Regions from separate parts of the Bacillus bruguierae genome, predicted to be linked through region 2. Evidence: predicted binding sites of a transcription regulator. Region 2 holds the regulator's gene; each other region holds the start of a gene.
What was found. Region 2 encodes LexA, which represses DNA repair genes until DNA is damaged. Its sites were predicted from a motif close to CGAACATATGTTCG; they were not measured.
Positions count from the first base shown of each region.

Region 1: parE (DNA topoisomerase IV subunit B) is a predicted target of LexA. The motif match lies at 4,298-4,311, and genes of this name have one in related genera.
Region 3: WAZ07_RS22055 (YolD-like family protein) is a predicted target of LexA. The motif match lies at 5,564-5,577, and genes of this name have one in related genera.

Region 1 is NZ_JBAWSX010000005.1:190,785-199,242, forward strand. Features, by position in the region: gene WAZ07_RS11300 (anaerobic ribonucleoside triphosphate reductase) at 1-951, shown strand, start outside; gene nrdG (anaerobic ribonucleoside-triphosphate reductase activating protein) at 948-1,400, shown strand; gene WAZ07_RS11310 (response regulator transcription factor) at 1,416-2,093, shown strand; gene WAZ07_RS11315 (S1C family serine protease) at 2,271-3,479, shown strand; gene WAZ07_RS11320 (CoA-binding protein) at 3,552-3,965, shown strand; gene parE (DNA topoisomerase IV subunit B) at 4,340-6,304, shown strand; gene parC (DNA topoisomerase IV subunit A) at 6,306-8,458, shown strand, end outside.
Region 2 is NZ_JBAWSX010000005.1:67,445-75,902, reverse strand. Features, by position in the region: gene WAZ07_RS10710 (bifunctional metallophosphatase/5'-nucleotidase) at 1-1,286, shown strand, start outside; gene WAZ07_RS10705 (DUF896 domain-containing protein) at 1,333-1,572, opposite strand; gene WAZ07_RS10700 (YneB family resolvase-like protein) at 1,618-2,274, opposite strand; gene lexA (transcriptional repressor LexA) at 2,416-3,036, shown strand; gene WAZ07_RS10690 (DUF4097 family beta strand repeat-containing protein) at 3,061-3,879, opposite strand; gene WAZ07_RS10685 (HAAS signaling domain-containing protein) at 3,885-4,430, opposite strand; gene WAZ07_RS10680 (PadR family transcriptional regulator) at 4,434-4,745, opposite strand; gene WAZ07_RS10675 (peptidoglycan-N-acetylglucosamine deacetylase) at 4,969-5,796, shown strand; partial or broken gene WAZ07_RS26220 (hypothetical protein) at 5,898-5,984, opposite strand; gene WAZ07_RS10670 (ABC transporter ATP-binding protein) at 6,270-8,072, opposite strand; gene WAZ07_RS10665 (nucleotidyltransferase domain-containing protein) at 8,086-8,458, opposite strand, start outside.
Region 3 is NZ_JBAWSX010000018.1:56,942-65,399, forward strand. Features, by position in the region: gene WAZ07_RS22025 (S8 family peptidase) at 1-256, shown strand, start outside; partial or broken gene WAZ07_RS22030 (hypothetical protein) at 484-666, shown strand; gene WAZ07_RS22035 (hypothetical protein) at 1,098-2,381, opposite strand; gene WAZ07_RS22040 (DUF1963 domain-containing protein) at 3,029-3,727, shown strand; gene WAZ07_RS22045 (hypothetical protein) at 3,783-4,211, shown strand; gene WAZ07_RS22050 (hypothetical protein) at 4,338-5,342, shown strand; gene WAZ07_RS22055 (YolD-like family protein) at 5,856-6,209, shown strand; partial or broken gene WAZ07_RS22060 (hypothetical protein) at 6,879-7,066, shown strand; gene WAZ07_RS22065 (hypothetical protein) at 7,357-7,845, opposite strand; gene WAZ07_RS22070 (YwqG family protein) at 7,956-8,458, opposite strand, start outside.

The sequences.
Region 1 (8,458 bases), 120 kb from region 2:
GGTTGTCGTACGCGTGTAATGTCTAATATTCATGGGGAAGAAACTGCGATTGGAAGAGGGAATTTATCGTTTACCTCTATTAACTTAGTGAAATTAGCATGTATTAGTGGATCAAAAGAAGCGTTTTTTGAAGCTTTAAATTATTATCTTGATCTAGGTATTGATCAATTGTTAGAAAGACTTTCCTATCAAGCAACGAAAAAAGCAAGAGATTTTCAATTTTTATATTCTCAAGGAGTATGGCGCGGCGGTGAAAAACTGCAACCTGAGGATGCTGTTGCTGAAATTTTAAAACAAGGTACATTAAGTATAGGTTTTATTGGCCTTGCGGAATGTTTAGTTGCTTTAACAGGAAAACATCATGGAGAAGACGTAGAATCATGGAAGCTTGGTTATGAAATTATCGAATATATGAGAAAGAAAATGGATCAAGCAACAGAGGAACATCAATTGAATTTCTCATTAATTGCAACTCCGGCAGAAGGATTATCTGGGAAATTTGTCAAAAAAGATCGAGCTGAATTTGGAACAGTTACAGGTGTAACAGATCATAATTATTATACAAATTCATTCCATATTCCTGTTTATTATCCTATTCAAGCAATTGATAAAATTCGTTTAGAAGGACCGTTTCACGCGCTTTGTAATGGTGGTCATATTACGTATATTGAATTGGACGGAGCGGCTATTCATAATCAAAAAGCATTACAGCAAATTGTGAAGGCAATGGCCCAGTATGGCGTAGGATATGGATCTATTAATCACCCGGTTGATCGCTGTAAATGTTGCGGTTATCACGGGATAATTAGTAATGAATGTCCAAGCTGTGGGAATGAAAATGAACATGATTTTGAAAGAATTCGCCGCATCACAGGATACCTTGTAGGAGATATGTCAAAGTGGAACAGTGCGAAGCGTAGTGAAGAAAAGGAACGGGTGAAACATTCATGAGAGTAATGAACATCATTCATGATAGTGTGGTAGATGGAGAAGGATTGCGGACAGTCGTATTTTTTGCAGGCTGTCCGCATCGTTGTTTTGGCTGTCATAATCCACAGTCTTGGAATATTGGTAATGGAACTGAGATGACAAAAGAGGAAATAATAAAAGAGATTGAAAAAAATCCCCTTACAGATGTAACATTTTCAGGTGGGGATCCCTTTTTTCAAGCCAGTGAAATAAAAGAGTTAGCAAAAAACGTGAAAGATTTACAAAAAAATTTATGGATTTACACAGGTTATACGTTTGAAGAGATACAGAATTCACAAAATAATGATATGATAGAGTTGTTGCACTATGCTGATGTGCTAGTAGATGGAAGATTTGAGCTAGAGATGCGAGATCTCACCCTGCCGTTTCGTGGGAGCTCGAATCAACGTATTATTCGATTGAAAGAGTAAAAGGACGGGATAGGATTGAATAAAACAGTTTTACTTGTTGAAGATGAAAGAAGATTACGAGAAATTGTTAGTGATTATTTTCGTAATGAAGGCTTTGAGGTGATCGAAGCGGAAGATGGCAAGCAAGCATTAGAACTGTTTGCAGACCACACTGTGGATTTAATTATATTAGATATAATGCTACCAGAAATTGACGGTTGGTCTGTATGTAGACGTGTAAGAAAAGAATCAGCTGTACCAATCATTATGCTGACAGCTCGTTCAGATGAAGATGATACTTTACTTGGTTTTGAATTAGGAGCAGATGAATATGTAACAAAACCGTTTAGTCCGAAGATTTTAGTTGCTCGTGCCAAGACATTGCTAAAACGTGCAGACGGTGCAGTAGGCCAAGCGGAAGAAAACATGCTCTCGCTTGCTGGTATCGATGTGAATCGTTTGTCGCGTACGGTAACGGTAGATGGAGAAGAAGTAATATTAACACATAAAGAATTTGAGCTACTTGTTTATTTGATGGAGAATAAAGGAATTGTATTATCTCGCCAGCATTTATTAGATCAACTTTGGGGATATGATTATTTCGGAGATGATCGTACAGTAGACACACATATTAAAAAACTTCGTAATAAGTTAGGCGATAAGGCAACACATATTAGTACAGTTATCCGTGTAGGATATAAATTCGAAGAGTAAAATATCGGTTCCCATTTAAGCAACTTTATATTCATTGCATGTACAATTTTTTGTATATGTGTCTACAATGAATATGGTAGTATTTTTTTGTTTGGATTTCACGATGAGTTCACAGAAAGGACACACATCGTGTTTATACTAAAAATACGATTTCAGCAGAGAGGGGATAAGGAAATTATGGGATACTATGATCAAACAGAAACGAATGAAACTCGTACGGAAATTGGAAAATCACGCAGTAAAAAAGGATATTTTTTCACAGGGGTTGTTGGTGCTGTGATCGGTGCTGTTACAATCAGCGTTGCAGCTCCATATATGCCTTGGACAAATAACAGTGTCGTTTCACAATCTAAAATAGAGGGAACAGCGGTTCCAGTTGTGAATAAAACAAAAGGTGAAACGGACCTTCCTGGTATGATTGAAGGAGCAAAAGAAGTAGTTGTCGGTGTAATTAACTTTCAAAAAAGTGTAGATCCATTTTCCGCTGATCCACAAGGGCAAGAATCTGAGGCTGGATCAGGATCAGGTGTGATTTATAAAAAAGTTGGAAATAAAGCACTGATTGTAACGAATAACCACGTTGTAGATGGTGCGAATAAATTAGAAGTAAAGTTAAGCAATGGAACAAAGGTTGAAGCGAAGTTAGTAGGGAAAGATCCATGGTTAGATCTAGCTGTCGTTGAGATTGATGGAAAAAATATTAATAAAGTTGCAACTTTAGGAAATTCAGATAAAATCCGTGCGGGAGAATCTGCAATTGCGATTGGTAATCCGCTTGGCTTCGATGGAAGTGTAACAGAAGGGATTATCAGTAGTAAAGACCGTGAAATTCCAGTTGATATTAACGGGGACAAACGTCCTGATTGGCAAGCGCAAGTAATTCAAACGGATGCAGCGATTAACCCAGGGAATAGCGGCGGTGCACTATTTAATCAAAATGGTGAAGTAATCGGTATTAACTCTAGTAAAATTGCACAGCAAGAAGTAGAAGGAATTGGCTTTGCGATTCCAATCAATGTGGCAAAACCAGTTATTGATTCCCTTGAAAAATTTGGTGAAGTAAAACGACCTGTAATGGGTGTTGGAGTAAGGGGTCTTGAGGAAATTCCAAGCTATGCATTAAGTCAATTAAAATTACCGAAAGATGTAACAGGTGGGGTTCTGTTAGCACAGGTTGATCCAGCATCACCAGCAGAAAAAGCAGGATTGCAAAAATATGATATTGTTGTTGGCTTTGATGATCAAAAAATAGAAAATGCAGTACAATTCCGTAAATACTTATATGAGAAGAAAAAAGTTGGCGATAAAATCGAAGTAACAGCGTACCGAAATGGTGAGAAAATAAAGAAAACAGTTACATTAGCTGATAATGCTAATAAGAATTAATAAAGAAAGTCTCTTTCATGTTGAAAGAGACTTTCTTTATCGGCTATACTAAATGAACAGGAGGGATTACATATGACAATTGAAAATCCAACTCGTACGGAAATTGGAGAGATTTTAAAAAATAGTAAGACGATTGCAGTTGTCGGATTATCCGATAATCCAGAACGTACTTCTTATATGGTGTCAAAAGCGATGCAAGATGCAGGATACCGGATTATTCCTGTTAACCCAACGGTAGATACTGTATTGGGAGAAAAGGCGGTTAAATCGCTAACGGAAATAAAAGAACGTGTTGATATCGTCAATGTATTTCGTCGTTCTGAATTTTTAATGGATGTTGCAAAAGAGTTTGTGCAGATTGAAGCGCGCACATTTTGGGCACAATTAGGTTTACAAGACGAAGAAACATATCATTTTTTGAAAGAAAAAGGCTATACTGTCATTATGGATCGCTGCATTAAAGTTGAACATGCAATGACAAGATAAGGTTTATTTGTGAAGTGTATTGAATTCCTATTCATAATAATAGGGAAAAGCAGATGAACGAGGTGTTCATCATGAAGTTTTTTAAAGGTTGTTTGTGGGGATTGCTGCTTGTCACTCCATTTTGGATAATTATCATTTTGTTGATTATAAAATGGTGGAGTATGTAGTTGTTTTGGAATACATATCCATGTTTCGTTGACAAACGATTACTTTTCTGAAATAGTAGCGTAGAGGAATCCTTGTGACAAACAAGGATTTTTCTTATGAAAATAGTATATAAAAGACATAACGTGACTTGCCAAAAGTAAGGGAAAGGCGTTATTCTATAATAAAGAACATATGTTCTGATTTTTAGATAGGAAGGGGCAAGGAGTTTGGCTAAGCGTCAGTTTCAATATGATGAAGATGCAATTCAAGTGCTAGAGGGGCTTGAAGCCGTTCGGAAACGCCCGGGTATGTATATCGGGAGTACGGATAGCCGTGGATTACATCATTTAGTATATGAGATCGTAGATAACTCCGTTGATGAAGCATTAGCGGGATTTGGCGATGAAATTAAAGTGATCATACATAAAGATAATAGTATAAGTGTAGTAGATAAAGGGCGCGGTATGCCGACAGGAATGCATAAGCTTGGAAAGCCAACACCAGAAGTTATTTTAACTGTACTTCATGCTGGGGGTAAATTTGGGCAAGGCGGTTATAAAACGAGCGGTGGCTTGCATGGTGTTGGTGCCTCAGTTGTAAATGCACTGTCTGAATGGCTTATTGTTACAATTAAACGAGATGGTTACGTATATGAACAACGCTTTGAAAATGGAGGTGTTCCAGTTACAACGCTTGAGAAAATTGGAAAAGCGAAAGATGCCGGAACAACAATTCATTTTAAACCAGATCGAACAATTTTTAGCACAACGAATTATAACTATGAAACGTTATGTGAAAGATTACGTGAATCAGCATTTTTATTAAAAGGTATGAAAATTGTACTTCAGGACAAACGTAACGATTTGGAAGATGTTTTTCATTATGAAACGGGAATTGAAGCATTTGTTTCATATTTAAATGAAGAGAAAGACTCTTTACACCCAGTTGTATATTTTACTGGAGAGCAAAACGGAATAGAAGCAGAATTAGCTTTTCAATTTAATGATGGGTATTCTGAAAACATTCTTTCCTTTGTGAATAATGTGCGTACGAAAGATGGCGGTACGCACGAAGCCGGGTTTAAAACAGCGATGACTCGTGTCTTTAACGAATATGCACGTAAAGTTTCTTTGTTAAAAGAAAAAGATAAAAATTTAGAAGGAACAGATATTCGTGAAGGATTAGCTGCAATTGTTTCTATTCGTGTTCCAGAAGAACTGCTTCAATTTGAAGGGCAAACGAAAGGAAAACTTGGAACAAGTGAAGGCCGTTCAGCAGTTGATGCTGTTGTATCAGAGCACTTAGCGTATTTTTTAGAAGAAAATCCAGATGTGGCAACGCTTCTTGTGAAAAAAGCAATCAAAGCAGCGCAAGCACGCGAGGCAGCACGAAAGGCGCGTGAAGAAGCACGAAGCGGTAAGAAGAAAAAACGTTCAGAAGGCACATTAAGTGGTAAGCTGACACCAGCACAATCACGTAATCCGCAAAAGAACGAGCTATATTTAGTAGAGGGCGATTCTGCAGGTGGTTCTGCAAAGCAAGGTCGTGATCGTCGTTTCCAAGCTGTTCTGCCACTTCGCGGTAAAGTAATTAATACAGAGAAAGCAAAACTAGCGGATATTTTCAAAAATGAAGAGATTAATACGATTATTTATGCGATTGGCGGCGGTGTTGGATCGGAATTTTCAGTTGAAGATATCAATTATGACAAAATTGTTATTATGACCGATGCTGATACAGATGGAGCACACATTCAAGTGCTGCTATTAACATTCTTCTATCGTTATATGAAACCACTTATTGAAGCTGGGAAAGTATTCATTGCACTTCCTCCTTTATATAAAGTAAGTAAAGGAACAGGAAAGAAAGAAGTCATTGAATATGCTTGGTCAGATGAAGAGTTAGATGGCGTTATAAAGAAGGTTGGTAAAGGTTATACAATTCAGCGTTATAAAGGTCTTGGTGAAATGAATGCAGATCAATTATGGGAAACAACGATGAATCCAGAGACGCGCACATTAATCCGCGTGAAAATTGATGATGCTGCAAGAGCAGAACGCCGCGTGACAACATTGATGGGGGATAAAGTAGAGCCCCGCCGCAAATGGATTGAACGCAATGTTCAGTTTGGTATGCAAGAAGAAGGTAATATTCTAGAAAATGAAATGATTATGGCAACGGAGGTGGAATAACATGCAGGCAGAGAAGTTTCATGACCTCCCGCTTGAAGATGTGCTCGGCGACCGCTTTGCACGTTATAGCAAATATATTATTCAAGATCGTGCGCTTCCAGATGCGCGCGACGGTTTAAAACCAGTACAACGCCGTATTTTATATTCCATGTATGTGGAAGGAAACGTGCACGATAAACCATTTCGTAAATCTGCAAAAACAGTTGGTAACGTAATTGGTAATTATCATCCCCACGGTGATTCTTCCGTGTATGAAGCAATGGTACGTTTAAGCCAAGATTGGAAAGTACGAAACGTATTAGTTGAAATGCATGGAAATAATGGTAGTGTTGACGGTGATCCGGCAGCAGCAATGCGTTATACAGAGGCTCGTTTATCACCGATTGCTTCTGAGTTATTGCGTGATATTGATAAAGAAACAGTGGAATTTGTTTCAAACTTTGATGATACAAGTGAAGAGCCAGTTGTATTACCAGCTATGTTTCCCAACCTTTTAGTGAACGGATCTACGGGAATTTCAGCTGGTTATGCAACTGAAATTCCACCGCATCATCTTGGAGAAGTTATTGATGCGACGATGCTGCGCATTGATAAACCAAACTGTAATGTTGATGATTTATTAACAGTCATCAAAGGGCCAGATTTTCCAACAGGCGGAATTATTCAAGGCCTTGATGGTATTAAGAAGGCATATGAAACAGGAAAAGGAAAAATCATCATTCGCGGAAAAGCAGAAGTGGAAACAATTCGCGGTGGAAAACAGCAAATTGTTATTACAGAAATTCCTTATGAAGTAAATAAAGCAAATCTTGTCAAGAAGATGGATGAACTTCGTTTAGATAAGAAATTGGATGGAATTGCTGAAGTACGTGATGAAACAGATCGTACAGGTCTTCGAATTGTCATTGAATTGAAAAAAGATGCAAATGCAGAAGGTATTTTAAATTATTTATATAAAAATACAGAACTACAAATACCATACAATTTCAATATGGTAGCGATTTATAATCGCCGTCCAACCTTGATGACACTTCCTAAAATTTTAGATTCTTATATTGGACATCAGAAGGAAGTCGTAACACGACGCTCACAGTACGAATTAAGAAAAGCAGAGACACGTCAACACGTTGTTGAAGGTTTAATGAAAGCTCTCTCTATTTTAGATGAAGTCATTGCGACAATTCGTGCTTCAAAAGATAAGCGTGATGCGAAAGATAACTTAATTGCAAAATTCTCATTTACAGAAGTACAAGCAGAAGCAATTGTGTCGCTTCAATTGTACCGTTTAACAAATACAGATATTACAGCTCTGGAAAAAGAAGCTGATGAATTACAGAAAAAAATTACAGAATTGCAAGCCATTCTACAAAGTGAGAAGAAGCTCCTTCAGGTCATTAAAACAGATTTGAAGAGGGTCAAGAAAACGTATAGTAACGATCGCCGTTCTGTTATTGAAGAAAAAATTGAAGAGATTAAAATTGACGTTGAAGTCATGATTCCACAAGAAGATGTGATTGTGACAGTAACGAAGGAAGGGTATGTAAAGCGCACAAGTTGGCGTTCTCATAATGCTTCCAATGGAAAAGATTTTGGTATGAAAGAAGGCGATTTATTATTAGATCGCTTTGATACGAATACGACGGAAACAATTCTCTTATTTACAAACAAAGGGAATTATATTTATCTTCCAGTTTACGAAATGCCAGATATTCGTTGGAAAGACTTAGGACAGCACGTTGCGAATATTGTCTCGCTTGACCGTGATGAAACGCTCGTCTTTGCAACTGTTGTTCCAAATTTTGAGGAAGAGAAGCGATTTATTACGTTTGTTACTAGAAATGGCATGATTAAGAAAACCGAATTGAATCAATATAAAGTGCAGCGTTATTCACGTGCATTTGTTGCGGTTAATGTAAAGAAAGATGATGAAGTCGTCGATGTTTTTGTTACAGATGGAACGCAAGATATTCTTCTTGCTACGCACGGTGCATATGCACTTGTTTTCAATGAAGAAGAAGTGAGTCCAGTTGGTGTACGGGCAGCTGGTGTAAAAGGAATGAATGTGAAAGAAGATGACTATGTTGTATGCAGTCTTCCTATAAATCATGAGAAAGATCAGCTCGTTCTTGTTACACAACGAGGCGCAGTAAAACG
Region 2 (8,458 bases):
AATTTAACTACGGAATGGACGTATTAAACAAAGCTGTTGCTCATGCAAATATGCCTTATTTAGCCGCTAATATTATGAATAAACAAACAAGGAAACCTTATTTTGGAAATCCATATATAATTAAACATATACATCCAGATATAAAAATTGCTGTTTTAGGAGTAACAACGCATTACATTCCAAATTGGGAACAGCCTCATCATATTGAAGATGTAATATTCGAAAATGCACTCGAAACAACAAAACAGTGGGTTTCCTATATTAAAGAGCAAGAGCAACCACATTTACTCATTGCTGCCTACCACGGCGGTTTTGAACGTGACTTACAAACCGGAGAACCAACAGAGATTTTAACAGGGGAAAATCAAGGATATGAAATGTGTCAAGAAATTGAAGAAATTGATATTTTATTAACGGGGCATCAACATCGCTATATTGCTCATACAAAAGTAAATGGTGTAACTGTTCTACAAACTGGATCCAATGGCCGTTCATTAGGGAAAATCTATGTCACTTTAACAAAGAATCAAAACCAGTGGATGATTGAAGAATGTCATTCTGAATTATTACCTATTGAAGGTATTCCAGCAGATGAGAAGGTGCTTTCACTTGTGTCGACATATGAAGAGCGAACGCAAGAATGGTTAGACCAACCTATTGGCTCCATTATTGGTGATATGTTGATTCACGATGCGATGCAAACTCGCTTACAAGATTGCGCCTTTATCGAATTCATAAATAAAGTACAGATGGATGTATCCGGAGTAGATATTTCATGTACAAGTCTGTTTCATAACGAATCTTCCGGCTTTCCAAACCAGATTACAATGAGAGATATTGTTTCAAATTATATTTATCCAAATACATTAAAAGTTGTTCGCGTTACAGGAAAAGATATAAAAGAGGCACTTGAGTTAACTGCTGAATATTTCTCGTTAGATACAGATAGAAATATCATTGTAAACCCTGCATATATAGAACCAAAACCGCAGCATTATAATTACGATATGTGGGAAGGCATTTCATACATATTAAACATTTCAAAACCAGTAGGGGAAAGAGTCGTTTCCCTACAATATAAAGGCGCTCCTATTCACTTTCATCAAGAGTATGACGTTGTCATGAACAATTACCGTGCAAGCGGTGGCGGAAATTATGCTATGTATCAAAATAAGCCCATTATAAAAGATATACCAATTGATATGTCTGAGCTCATTGCAAATTACATATTAGAACGAAAGACAATCGAAGCGACAACGAATCATAATTGGAAAGTTGTTACATAACGAATTTTCCTATCAAACTAAAAAAAAGATGGGCTGCGCCCATCTTTTAATTTAATTTTGCTTTATCTTGTTTTTTTAATTCTTTTAACTTCTTCGGCGTAACGTCTTTACCTTCTTCATTAACGACTTTGATTGATTTCAATTCGTTTAACATATTTTGACGAAAGCCTTTTAAATATTGTTCACGGAGTGATTGACGCTCACGTTGCTCCTCTTCCGTTAAACCTTCTGCTTTTGCTTTTTTCGCTAAGAAATTAATGCGTTCAATGAGTTCGTGACTTAGCATCTCGAATCCCCTTTCTACTACAAACTGATTATTATCATACAATAGTTACTCTTGTTTATCAAGCAATTGCTTCGTATATTCCACATACCGGCGATGTACCGTCGCTTTTGATACATCATGACCAAAACCACGGAGCGTTGCTGCAATTTCTTCAAATGTTAACTCATTGCGGCGCAGACGAACAATCTCTTCAATAGGTACTTCTTTTTTCTCACGACCTGTGCTTAAATGCCGATTCTTCAAGTTTTTTTCGGGACGAAATCCATTTTCTACAGCTCGTTTCATTCCTCGTTTAATCTTTAAATTATGAATCTTTCTCTGGTATTCTTCTACTATACCAATAATATCAAGCACCATTGAATCTGAATCAGAAAGCTGCAATTCGCCATTATGTGCATGTGTATATACTTTTACTCCTTCTTTATTCAAACAATGCATTAAGGCAATTTTCGCATTCCCTCTTCCAAGACGCGTTTCATCTTGAATAAGGAGTACATCAACATGTTCATCACGAATGACATCTAGCACTTCTAAAATCCCATCTCGTTCGATACTATATCCGCTCGCTTTCTCTTCTACTACTCTTACAACATTCATGTCATACTGCCTAGCTAAATGCAATAATTCATCTTTTTGACGTACTAATGATGTTTCTTGCGCTTCTTTCGTTGTGCTCACACGTGCATAAATAATCGCATTCATTTCATACCCTCTTCTCTATCTCGCCTTTTACATCATATTTTACCATAAACGCAGCTTTTATTCGAACTTACGTTTGTAGAATGTTTTCTTGCATGTTATAATACAAATAAGAAAATTTATAGAAAACGAGGTGTGAAAAATATGGAGAAGTTAACGAAACGGCAACAAGACATTCTTGACTTCATTAAACAAAAAGTACAAGAAAAAGGTTATCCACCTTCCGTACGTGAAATCGGTCAAGCAGTCGGCCTTGCTTCTAGCTCTACTGTGCACGGACATTTATCTCGCTTAGAGGAAAAAGGATACATTCGCCGCGATCCAACAAAACCGAGAGCGATTGAAATTTTAGGAAACGACAATATCCAATCAGCTACGCAACCAGTCGTTCACGTACCGATTGTCGGAAAAGTTACAGCCGGCTTACCAATTACAGCAGTTGAAAGTGTAGAAGAACATTTTCCACTTCCAGCGAATCTCGTTTCAGGCTCAGATCAAGTATTTATGTTACGAATTTCTGGAGACAGTATGATTGAAGCAGGGATTTTTGACGGAGACTTAGTTGTTGTTCGCCAGCAGCAATCTGCATACAATGGTGAAATCGTTGTCGCCTTAACAGAAGACAACGAAGCTACGGTAAAACGTTTTTACAAAGAAAAAGATCATTTCCGCTTACAGCCAGAAAACTCTTCTTTAGAACCTATTATTTTAGATAACGTTTCTGTTATTGGAAAAGTAATTGGTGTCTATCGTCATTTACATTAAAAACAGACCAAATTTGGTCTGTTTTTAATTCGCTTCGATTGTCACAGAGCCGGCTGCTGTTTTCCCTTTAATCTGTATCTTTCCATTGCCTAAAGTAATTTCTTTATTTTCTTTCCCGAAAATCTGAACATCTCCTGCATGAGAAGCTCCTTTCACAACAGCATCTTTCGGCATTTCCTGCAGCTGAATACTGACATCTCCTGCTGCCGAATCCGCCTCAACACTATACTCTGGATTATGCTGCGTTATCTCTACACTTCCTGCCGCTGCCTCTGCATGCACTTTCCCTTCCACTTTATGAAGAACAACCTCTCCCGCACTAGATGACACTTTTACATTTTGCGCTTTCATTTCCTTCATTTCCACATCGCCCGCTGCTGAATGCACAGATATATCTTCGCCTTGAATATCTTGCACATGAATCGTTCCCGCTGCTGTCTTTGCTTCAATTTTATTATATACACGTTCAGGCACAATAACTGTAAGGCTTTCATCTTTCAAATCAAATGAAAAAAAAGAAAAATCGAATATATGCCTCTTTTTCGTTTTCACTTCCACTTGTAGCATTTCACCGTTCTCGTTTACGTCTAATTTTCGCTTTTCCTGATCGCCGCTATACCGAACCTCAAACAAATCAGTCTTACCTTTTTCAATCACAACATCTCCAACATCTGTGTCAACATGAATGTTTTTAATTTGCTCATTTTTAAATTGTTTCTGTTCCAATTTCTTTGTTTCTGCTGATCCATTTGCAGTTTTCATAAAAAAGGCTGAACTTGTAAAAAATAAACCGATTCCCCCAACTGCAATACAAATAATTGCTATCAGCACAATTTTTTTCATCTTATCTACTCTCCTTTAATTACTTTTAAATTCCAATATGCGTACTTAACAAAAAGTGTTTTAAACCAAATCGTACAATAATACGCAGCAATCCCTAAAAGTAAACCAACACCGAAGAGTATAATAATGGCAAATACATCAGATAAAATAAAAATTTGAGCGAAAACAATTTTTGTTAACAGAAGAAGTGGTGATAAAACAAATACAACACCAACTGCCCAAAGCGTTAAAATAAGACTCCCAATCGCTAGTAACGGACCTAACACAACAACCAAATTTAAAAAACTGAGTCCAATAATTGCTACAATTGCTCTTGCCAAGTTAGAAAAAGTTGGATTATGCTTCACCTGCTCTATACGATGAGACGCTAACGTTTCCTTAGCAATTGCCTTAGGGAAACCAAGTGCTTTTATAATTTCTTCCTCTGTTTTCCCTTCTTCCATTCCAAATTGAAAATGTTCCTCGTAGTCATATAAAATATCATTCCGCTCTTCTTCTGGTAACTTCCTAAGATGTTCTGATAATTCTTGAAGAAATTTCTCTTTAGTCATCCCTTACACCTCTTCAATAATTTCTTGTACTCCCCTTGCAAAATCACGCCATTCTGTCACAAGTGCATTGAGCTGATCTGCTCCTTGATTTGTTAACTGATAATACTTACGCGGAGGCCCTTCCGATGATTCTCTTAAATATGTCTGAAAGTATCCTTCTTTCGTTAAACGACGTAACAAAGGATACACTGAGCCTTCAGATATTAAAAATTTATTTGAAATTTGCTGCACTAACTCATAGCCATAGCAATCTCGTTTCCTTACAAGTGCAAGAACACAAAGCTCCAATACCCCTTTTTTAAATTGAACATTCAAAGGTAATCCTCCTCTCCATCCAGTACTGTTCAATGCAAGATACCTTATTAATTATAATATATCATTCAGTATTGAACATCACAAGGTACTATTCCGTTTTTTTACAAAATAGAGAAAATCCCTCTCATTGAGGAATTCTTCATTCTCTCCTAACCAAACTACAATTATTGACATATAAAAGTTTTAAAGAGATTGTTATCTTTTCTAAGGAGGTATTTTAATGATGTACGATTTTTATCCAAACCAAATAGTAGTTCCCTTTCAATATGTTCCTTATTATAATATTCCATGCGACACTTCCTCTGTAAAAATTCCTTACCCACTTGTTCAAAATACATTTTATCCTTTAAATTACGTGGAGACCGTTCCTATCTCACAAAAGAGTTCAACAGTCAGGGGCTCATGGACTCCTTTTTCATGGGTAGAAAAATATGCATATGCGTTTGCAGGACCTTATAACAAGGCCGAAGTTGCTCTCACATTCGATGATGGTCCAGATACTCTCTACACTCCTCAAGTATTAGATAAATTGAAAAAACATGGTGTAAAAGCGACGTTTTTTCTATTAGGTGAAAATGCTGAAAGATATCCTAAAGTTGTAGAACGGATTGTTAACGAAGGGCATATCGTGGGAAATCATACTTATAATCATCCTAATTTAATAAAAGTAGGTGATAAACAATATCATGAACAGGTTTTAAATACAGAAAAAATATTACAAAAGCTAACCGGATACTCCCCTAAATTCTTCCGGCCTCCTTATGGAATTATAAATGAAAATCAAGTGAAGTGGGCTACCGAACAAAACTTTATGATTATTCAATGGAGTGTAGATACATTAGATTGGAAAGGCTTAAATGCCAAAGAAGTTACTAACAAAGTATTAGGGAATGCTTTTCCTGGAAGTATCCTCTTGCAACACACTGCACCAGGGGGGAATTTACAGGGGTCCGTAGACGCTCTCGACCGATTTATTCCTGACCTTACATCTAACGGAGCACGGTTCGTGACTCTCCCCAAAATGTTTAATACTTCAAAGCAAAGACTATAAAGTAAACTTTCCATCAAGAAAAAGTGGTTTACCCACAAAAATAAAAACCCCTCAACACGCTGCATGTTGAGGGGTCGGGTCTCTTAGTAAAGAGTCATATATTAATCGCGTTCCCATTGATGAACTTGCGTACGGAACATATCCCATTCAATTTCTTTCACTTTAATGAAATGTAAATGGACACCTAACGTACCGCAACTTACTTCACCTACTGTTTTTCATTTCATACCTATACTAATATAGCTCGTAAATCAACTATATATATTCATTTTAATTTCTCGACCTGCTATGCAGAATACAATATGTACTCCTTTTGTTTTAAACATTGCATGTGGCAGGAAAAGGCCCTAACCGTTTCTATGCGCGGCCAAATGCTCTCGTCCCTCCCTTAAAAAGAAAGGAGGTTTTTATGTCGGTTTTTCAATTTGTATTTATTTAGTTCTGTCAAGACGTGCTACTAATACCTACTATCTCTAGACGCTAACTTCTACCTGATTTCCTAACAGTTTACTAAACATACCTCTTTCTTCTTTTGCCAATTGGACAAAGGCTCCTTTTTGAACGATTTCTCCCTTGTCTATTACAAGCACTTGATCAGCATTGCGTATCGTTGATAAACGGTGGGCAATAACGATAATAGTCATCTTTCCTTTTAATCTTTCTAGAGCAGTTTGAATTTTCGCTTCATTTTCCGTATCTAACGCACTTGTCGCTTCATCTAGCACTAGAATCGAAGGTTTTCTTAAAATAGCTCGTGCTAGTACAAGCCGTTGTCGTTCCCCTCCAGAAAGCCTAACTCCGCGATCTCCAATGAATGTATCAAGCCCTTGCGGAAGTCTTCGTACAAATTCAGCAGCTGCCGAAAATTCCAGCGCCTCCCAAATTTGTTCTTCACTTGCATTTGGTTCAATCATTAACAAATTTTCTCTTATGCTTGCATTGAATAAAAATGGATCTTGCGGAACATAACTAATAGATTTTCTTAATGACAATAAATTATCACTTGTGAGCGGAGTACCATCTATTAATATTTGTCCTTTTTCTGGCTGCATGAGTCCCATTAAAATATCAATTAAGGTACTTTTTCCAGCTCCCGAAGGACCGACAATAGCCGTCATGCAGTTGGAAGGTATCTCGAAATTGATATTTCGAAGAGCATATAAGGATTCCTGCGAGTTGTAGCGGAAATACATATTCCGGCATTCAATTCCTTGTTCTATAGACATCGGTTTTACATCTTTGTATTGTCGTTCTATATCCTGCAGTTCCGCGGCTTTGTTGCATTCTTCCTGCAATTCGATTAAAGACTTAAAAGCAGGAACACTTGCAGCAAGTTGTTCCAGGTTAGACTGAATAGTTGTAAATCGCGGCCATAATCTAGAAAAAATAAGGATAATTAATATTAATTGCGCTGGCTGAGCTTGGAATAGTTTTACAGATGCAAAAACAAGAAATGCAATTAGAATAGACGATGTAACTTTATAAAAAAGTTGTGAGCTATTTTTCAATTTAATAAATGCCAGTTGCTCTTGCTCTATCTTTTGGCACCAAGTATGCAACCATGTATATCTAGACTCTTCCAACATATTACTTTTAATATCTTTAACTCCATTAAAATAGTCTGTTATACCCCCAAGATAACTTCTGGCTATCTCAGATGTTCGATTTCCTAGCGCTCTTGATTTTTTTATAAAATGTCTAGAAAAATAGGCAAGTACTAAACCAGCGAATAGTACAAAAATTGTAATCTTTACAGATAACCATAAGGCGATTCCAAACTGTATTAGTGTAAAAATAAGAGCAGTTAACATCTGAAAAAATAAATTTGTTCCATTTACAACGCGTCCTAATTCATCGGTCATTGCACTGATAAGATCAGACTTCCTCTTTTTCACAAAGAAAGTCCAATTAGCCTGTAATAAAGCACGATAAATTTCCAATCTTATATGATTTGTAAAATTTATAAGAATTTTTGTATTGCGAAGGGTAAGATTTTGCTGTAAGAGGGACTGAGCTATTACCAAAAAGATATAAATGCCTAAAATAAGCAACAAACTTATTGTTTCAGGAATATTGTGCAGAAATTTAAACATCTCTGGAACTGGAGTTGAACCATTATTTACCTTTACAACTCCACTGATACTTATCATAGGAATTAATAAAAGAATTCCTATTCCCTCCAAAAGACTGACTAAAGCCATCCCTAATAAATTTATATACAATATTTTCCCAGAAAAAGAATGTAACTTCTTTGCAAAATATAAGAGATGTTCCACTATTTTGTCCTCCTCATGATAATTCGTGCTTTCTTACTCTTCTCCAGATGCATAAAATAGGACGTAAAGGAAAGTACAACATATGAAGTTGCTTAGGTAACGGCAATGTTTCAGCATCAATTGGATAGGGATAAAGACAACTCATAGTATATAAAAACTTTTGCTGATAAGACATTAATGAAAATAAGTGACGACTATGGTACATTGCTACATCATCTGGAACTGGATCTGTATGTAAGTTCACCATTCTTTCCAAATAAAATACTGCTTCCTGCGCTAACGTCTTCGGACGGTTTCCAGATAACAATGGTTCCACTTCTTCAATTAATGGAGTTTTTAGTAACTGCGAAGTTAAAAACAATGCTTGACCACCTACATGGAAGTAA
Region 3 (8,458 bases), on a different contig from region 2:
TGACAATGATAATGTAGATGTGTACACTTTTAATATTGATTCCCAACGCAATATTGATATTTCTACATTAAATGAAAAACAGATTGGAATGACATGGACACTTTATCATGAGTCAGATCTACAAAACTACGTAGCATATGGACAAAATGATGGTAATATGATCAAAGGAAAATATGAAGCGAAACCAGGGAAATATTATTTATACGTCTACAAGTATGAAAATAAAAATGGATCGTATTCATTAAACGTAAAATAGATTTTATGCATAAAGGAACTCCAAAAATGAACTGTACTCCAATTGTTAGACGCAACTAACAATTGGGGTGCAGTTTTTTATGACCAAATCTCCTATCATTCTCGGAGATTGATTTGCAGCGTAAACATCTATTAAGTTGCTTTCATGATACGAAATCAACTGTATTATTACATTTTCTGTGAGTTACTTTGCACCTCACATCACGATTGCTCTCTCTACCCCCTAATATGCAATATTGCATATCAAAATGTATTGATAAAAATGTAAGCGCTTACTATAATAAGAGTATAAAGATAAAATCTTAACACAAAAAAAGAGGAGGAAATCATATGGCAATCGCAATGGCAGTTTTAAAATTTATCGGTGGAGTACTTCCATTCGTACAAGAGCTTTTAAAAGCATTTATGTAAGTTCATTATTCAGCAATTATTTATAAAAATTATCATACAAGTGATCTGTATATCAAAGATGAATTGATGTGCAGATCACTTGTGTGAGCAAAGTCCCTTTAGGTGAAGGGGCTTTTTTTGATTCCTAGATATATAGATTGCTGATAAGTGGGGGTATGTTAACTGATAACCGCCTATAAGGGATATACTCAGGAATTCCATAAAGGTATTCCCTTTGTGCTGTAGTAAGAAGTTCTCTCGTTTTTAACTTCCTATTCTCCTTTTTTTATAGAGTGGAACAATGGTCTTGCAATTTAACCTTAAAAAGCCCCTCTTACTTCTATGCTTGTTTCAAGAAAAAACATAAAATATAACAAAACCCACAAAGAGATTCTTCTCTGTGGGTTTTTGTCATTTCAAAGGAGCTTGGGGGAAGCTCGATTTGATTAATTTTATTTTTCTAACACATCTGAACGAACTAGTTTTAAATCATCTGTTTTAATTGCACCTGTTGAAGTAGATGATGGTTTAACTGTCGTAGCTGTATCCCAATACCCTCCACCTTGCCAGAACTGTGCGAAAGGTGAATTGATAGTTTTATTTACAACTCCAGCAACTACAGAACCTGGTTTTAAGCTATATTCAGCAGTAACTTGGTATAATGCAGCTGTAATTGTTCGATCTGAATCGTTAGTCAAACTAAATTTACGTGATACCGTTTGTTCTTCACTTAGAGAGATGCTTGTACCAAATGTACTTTGGAACTCATAACTTGCTCCAACTTCAAAAATATCTTCAATACCCACGCCAGCATTTACACCTACAGTGTGAGCAAATGATTGTGATTGTTCTTTCGTCATCCCTGTTTTGATGTCAAATGTTACTTCATATCCTGTATTTTTAGCTGGAATGGATGCTGATCCACCAGGGACTTTCTTAAGGTATTTCTTTTCAGTTAATTCAGCATCTTTTAGTGGATTAAATGGTGTCTTCGCTGAATAACCAATTGTTACAGCCTTTTCAGCGCCCCAATTATTGTCACCCCAAATGACTTGGATTCCAAGCTCATCTAAACTTTTCTTTCCAAATTCCTCTAGAATAGCTCTTTTTAAGCCACCTTCACCTTGGAAAAATTCTGGTAACCAAAATGAATCTTCAGCTTCACTTTTTTCGTAGTATTTAGATTGTAATATTTTTTGTACATCAGGATCATTTGGATCTTGCGCATATCGAGTTTGGAAAAAGTTTTCTAATGTTTCCAAAACAAGTCCTTTTACAAAAGCCTCTCCATAAGTGCTTCCAAAATACTCTTCTATTTGAGATTGACTATATCCCATGAATTGTAAATCATAATAAAATCTTGGTGGTGGATCCATATGCTTTAGCTCTTTATTTCTCCAATCCCCAATAATTTTGTTGTTATTTTTATAAAAATAATCTAAATATACATATTGAAGCGGTTTTGCGTCCTTAATATGAGGCGGTGTAACAGATGGAAAATTCGCTCTAATAATATTATTATTGATATAATTCGCATCAAATTCTTGATTTACAACGGAATTTTCTTCAGATACTTGTCCCTCTTTAAGATTTAATGATGGGTTTTCTTTTTCAACAGAAGTAATGGCACTAGAAGCTGAAGATACTGTACTTGCTTCTGCTTTTAAAGAAATAACTGGACTTGCTAGAACAGCAAATGCTAATGCTGCTGGAATTACTTTTTTCTTATAATTCATATTCTCTCTCCCTTTCTTTCATCATTTCTACAAGATTACAAAAATGAAATTATACTGTACATTGCTTATACTTTTTACTTCGGCTTAAAATAAAACTATTTCCACTACAGTTATCTTAGTATACAAATCTTTCAATTTACTTTCATAAATATTACAAAAGTCTTTCAACCGTATTATTTCTTTCATCAGGACGACCCAAAATACCAAATCCCCCTTGTACATTTCAACTAGCGATTTTGCAATAGCTAGTCTGGGTTCAGTGCTTCAGTAGCATAACCTTTGTCAAATCATAAGAAAAGCGATCCTTCCTATTGAAGAATCGCCCCCGATCTTTAAGCAATCTTTTTCAAAAGCTTTCGATTGAATAAGATATAGATTACTGTTTAAATGAAAAAAAGCATTTCTGACTTAACTAAAATGTGTCCCTATGACTATACTAACCTTAAGGAGATGCTACAATCTTAGTAGTACCTCTACTTATTATTTCTACACAAATAGGTTGTATACAAAGTTGAAATCTTGCTAGAAAAACCAACTTATTGGTGAAGTAACTGGGCCAAAAGTTGTTATAAAAACATCCACTATTGTTACAATATAATTACCATTCAAAAGAAACAACTACATATACATTCAGGAGGAGAAATACTTTGGAAATAGATAATATTAAAAATATCCTAAGAAAAAAAGCAACTATCTTTCAAACAGGTGGAAAAAGACCCGATTTATCTATAAATGAAAGTTGGATTGGAAAGATTCCTTATTCATTGCCAAATGAAACGTACCCAATCGACCGTTATCAAGACAAAATGTATGCGATCATGATGCTTAATTTAACTCAAATACCTTTTGTTCCAGAAGCATTAAAAGATATGAAAGTCATCGCAGTATTTCTTTCTCCAAACTATGATAAAGATTTGTCCAACTTATCAGGAAATTTTTGTATTAGAGAATATGATTCTTTAGAGGAATTAGTACCAAATGAAATGTCACTTACGTTTCCAAATTTAAAACCTTTTCCTTTAATACCAAAATTAGTAACCGATGAGTTTCCAAAATGGGATACGGATGATTTCCCTAATAACATGCAAGATAGAATTTTTGAACTTGAAAACACAATTGGAATTGACTACTACGAGGATATGTTTGAAGAAAATCGTTATATACACAAATTAGGAGGCTATGCTTGCTTTGCTCAATCAGGTATCCAATGGCCTGCGGATTATGAATTTATTTTTCAAATAACAGAAGATCCAAAAGCAAAGTTTGGGATTATTCATGGCGGCGGTATTTACTTTGCCAAAAATAGTAAAACAAATGATTGGATCGCACATTGTGATTTCTTGTAGGAATAGAATATGAAGGGACCACGTTTTTACTACCTAAAAAAAGAGGTGATTATGATTGAAAAAATTTTTAGTGGCATTCGTATATACTATATTAAGTCTATTAGTTTCAATGAATATACTTCAACTGTACTATAATCAAGATATTTGGAGAGAAGAAGATTATGTTAATGCTTTTATTCATAGCTTTATTAATGCTATGCAAATGACAGTTGTTGTTTTGTATATTGGAGTTCCTATAATTTTACTTGGGTGTGTTCTCGGAGAGTTATTATTTAGATATATCATTTTACCTAATAAACTACATTTTAGCATTTCTTTACTACTATACATCCTTCTAGGCACAGGAATTGTATTTGTATTTTGGATTGTACTAGGGGCAAATACAACGAACATATTTACTATTGAGATGATGCCATATATGGGGCTGACTGCTATTTGTTCTATTACATTTTTCGTGAGCAGAACCATGTATGAACGAAAATGATAAATCTATACCCATAACGAGTCAAAAACGCTATTCTTTTTGAAAAAATATACAGAAAAGATGACTTTGAATTTGCTGCACAACTAGGGATCATTTCTTACGTAAGGAAGGGGTATAAGGGGTTATATGAAGAGAATGAAAAATATAATGTTGTTAGTGGTATGTTTCTTATTTTTAAGTGGTTGTAATTATAAAAATGAAGATCAGATAAAAAAATATATAAAGAAAAAACATGGCATCGATGTTGTTGTAACAAATTGGGGCGCTAGGGGCGCTATAGATGCAGGGGATATGGGACATACATATCATACTGTTCAAGCAAAAAACAACAAAAATATGCAATTTCGAGTAGAGGTAGATGGTATCTTCTATTCAACAATCCAAGGTGATGAATACCAATATGGAAAAAATACATATGAGGAATATAAGAAATTCAAACCAATTTTAAGAGAGATTAAAAAGTTAGGCTACGAGGAATTTGAAAAAGAAAATGCTCTTCAGTATACACTTGAATATGATAATAAGGGAGGAAAACCAACTGATGAGTTGTTATTAACTTTAAAAACAAGTAACAAGATGGATTATAGTCAATTTGAATCGGCAGAATTAGATCGTTTATATGCTCTATTCCAACTCATTCAGAAGAGTAATAAGAAGATAACAGAACTTAAAATTAAGGATTATAATGGTGAAGATATAGGTTTCCCTTTTTATAATGTGCAAAAAGTTATAACGAAAGAAGAACTGCTCCTAAAAATGAAAAACACTTTAGACAGTTATTGGACATATTTGATTCAAACCCAAACAAAAGTAGTAGACAGATTAAAAGAAGTTCAAAGCGACCGTTTTGTATTTAAAGATATTACTTGTTCACATCCGAAAGATGGGGAGTGTCCGGGGTATAAAGTGAATTTAGTTATTAGTAGTACGGAATTTAAAAACGATCCCCCTTTAATTGAGGATTTGACAAAGGTGACCACTATCCTTAAAGAGGAACTATACAATAAAGAATTTACCATATGTTTAACCAACAAGGATGGAACAAGATATAAATCCTGGTTATCATCAGAAGAAATCAAACAAAGTAATAACATCGAAGAACTTGTAAAAAAACGGTATCCCGAGGAATAAATCTAAAGCACTTTTTACATTTGTTATTTGGTGTGAACGCATGATATAAGTTAGTAAAATAAATCATTTGTATTAATAGTGTAAGAGCATATTTTGAAATATGCTCTTTCTTTTTATGCATTTGCTAAGATCAATAACATGACTAAATCTACTTTTATGTATTGTCAAACGGAAAATAAATGAAATTCCCCTTTCAAAAGAACATAAGTTCGTATATAATAAGAACAAACGTTCCAATTCATAGGAGTGATTACTTTGTATGACTATTCTCTATTACCAAGCTGCCACTCCAACCGCGGAAACATATATGAGATGTTCGAATTCCATAACAAGATTAGCTCTACAATAAGATTTTCACCGATATTCTATTAACAATTGTTCTCTAGATATGAAACAAACAGCAAATATATTAACAATTACAGTGGATGGTAAAAATTCGATTCTGAGAGGTGTAAGTTACATGCAAGGGACTACACAACATGTTAGAAACACATGATTAGGAGGAAATAAAACATGAATAACGCAAATATGCCAAAAGATAGGAAAATGGTGAAATGGAGTCCGTTTTCTGCAATACCAGAACAATTTACTGGAATCCGCAAAATTATTGAAGAAAAAACGAAAATATCACGACCAGTATTAACAAAAGAGGCGAAAGAGAGAATTGAAAACAAGTTATTATGCTCATTCCTTTCAGAAGAAGAAATATTAATTACTTATTATGAGGATGGTCATCTACTTACAAACTATATAACTGTAGTTGGCATAGATCCTTTGAACAACTCTGTAATATGTACAGACGCATTTTATCATAAAATGACTTTTAAGTTTATTGACATTATTGATGTGCAAGAAATAAATGTTTGAAAATTCATACCTTTCTCTTCATATATGATATTATAAATATATATCACTTCATTTCGTTTACTAGGGGGATTATTTTAGTGTTTTGGAAAATATTTTTTCTTTGTGCTAGTTTAATATTGAATATATGTGCGTTTCCTGTCGCAATGTTTCTTGGTACAATGGCAACAGATGCTCCTGGAAGCGGTCTTACCGAATTTTCCATTGGATTCTTTATGATTCAGGGAATCCCTCTTATTTTACTCATCATTAGCATATTTTGTTTGGTAAGGAAGCCGAAAAGTAATCAGAAATCCAATTGAATGTATTGTAAAAACAATAAAAACTGTAAATAAAGGTTTACTCCTCATACATATATGTATTGCGCAATTCTATTTTCTAGTTATAGCATAAAAATAGGAATCAAGTGGTTCAGACTCAATTCTTGTGGTGAAATCATTTGCCAACAGAATACCTAGTAAAAGAATCCTGTTTTGTGCAGGGTTCTTTTACTTTGCCTTTAACATGAAGTGTAATACTATATAAGCCATCTTCCGTGTGGAACATCCTCTTTAATGTATATAAAGAAATTTATCGGAATAGGCCCAATATATATAAAGTTACACAAAAAATAATATTTGCTACAATTGTATTGATGTGTATCATTTGATATTTCGTTCATCGTACCCAAATATGCAATATTGCATATTAAAAAGTATTGATAAAATTGTAAGCGCTTACTATAATAAAAGCATAAGGATTAACCACATCTTAGCACCTACGAAAGAGGAGGAAATATTATGGCAATCGCAATGGCAGTTTTATCATTCTTAGGTGGAGTAATTCCATTAGTTCAAGAACTTTTAAAAGCATTTATGTAAGTTCATTATTCCGCAATTATTTATAAAAATTATCATACAAATGATCTGTATTGCAAAGATGAATTGTTATGCAGATCATTTGTATGAGCAAACGTCCCTTTAGATTAATTTGAAGGGACGTTTTTAGGTTTCTACATACTCAGAACTGTTAATAAGTGAAGTTATGTTAACTCAGAAAAGATCATTCAATACAACCGAAATCTTAGATAGAAAGATAGTGGTAGATTGACAGAATTATACCCACTTTATGTAAAGAACATACTACAAATAACCCTATCAAGTTCTAGGATTTAATCGAACCATTTGTCTCCATCAGTAATCCATTTACTGTTATGTAAATCAAAGCATGGATCATAATCATGAAAACTAAAGTAGGCAGGCATTTTAACGCTTGTACCACCTGCTTTATTCCAACACGCAGCAAACCATTCCACAATAGCTTCTGTTTCAATTTTAGATAGTTCCTCACCATTTTGATCATAAAACTCCCAAAATTCATCTGATTTTCCATCATAGTATTCTATATCTTCTATTAAATCGTGACTACCTGAAAAGATGCTGCTATCGCTCCCTTCATAAAAGACTTCACTTGCTCCCCCGTCCATGGAATACATTACAATGGACATTCCAAACCCCTGAACAAAAGCTGTGAAATCCAATAAATCTATCCCCTTATAATAATTAAAATGAATTGTCTCTTTTATATTTCGAATCAGATTATCGGAATGTTCTTCAAGACCCTTTTTTAAAGAACTTGTGTAATTTTCTATTGTAAACAAACGATTCACCCCATATTCTAATTAAATTTCCAATATATTCCCCTCATCTAATAATACAAAAATTAAGTATTAAAAATATGCACTACCTCGTCAAACATACTCTCCCATCCTTAGAAACAATCCCAATTGTATAACACATCTGAAAAGTCTAACCGAGCTAAGTCATCTTTATTAATAAAAAAGTTTGCAACACCTGAATCTCCCCACATAATTCCTAAATCATCATCTGTATCAATCTGTAAAAGCAGCGTATCATATTTGCTACCCTCATCTCGTGGATCATACTGTGTAAAGAACGGATACCCACCAATCCTATGTCCTATATTACTCATATGATCAACGTATAACTCCCATAACTCAACCGTTCTATCACCGTCTTGTACCTCTTTTTCTCCCTCAAAACCCACAAGGAACTCACTTCCGAATCGATAATCACAAGTTGTAACTGGCTGTAATCTTTCTTCAAATACAAGTTCCGCTTCCAAAGGAGAAATGAACTCTTCTTCATCTTCCCCAATATCATAGTTAAACTCAGTAACCAATTTGCTTTTGTCTTTGATAATATCTTGACGATATATAACTCTAAACCCTTCTTGGGTTGTAGGATTATCAA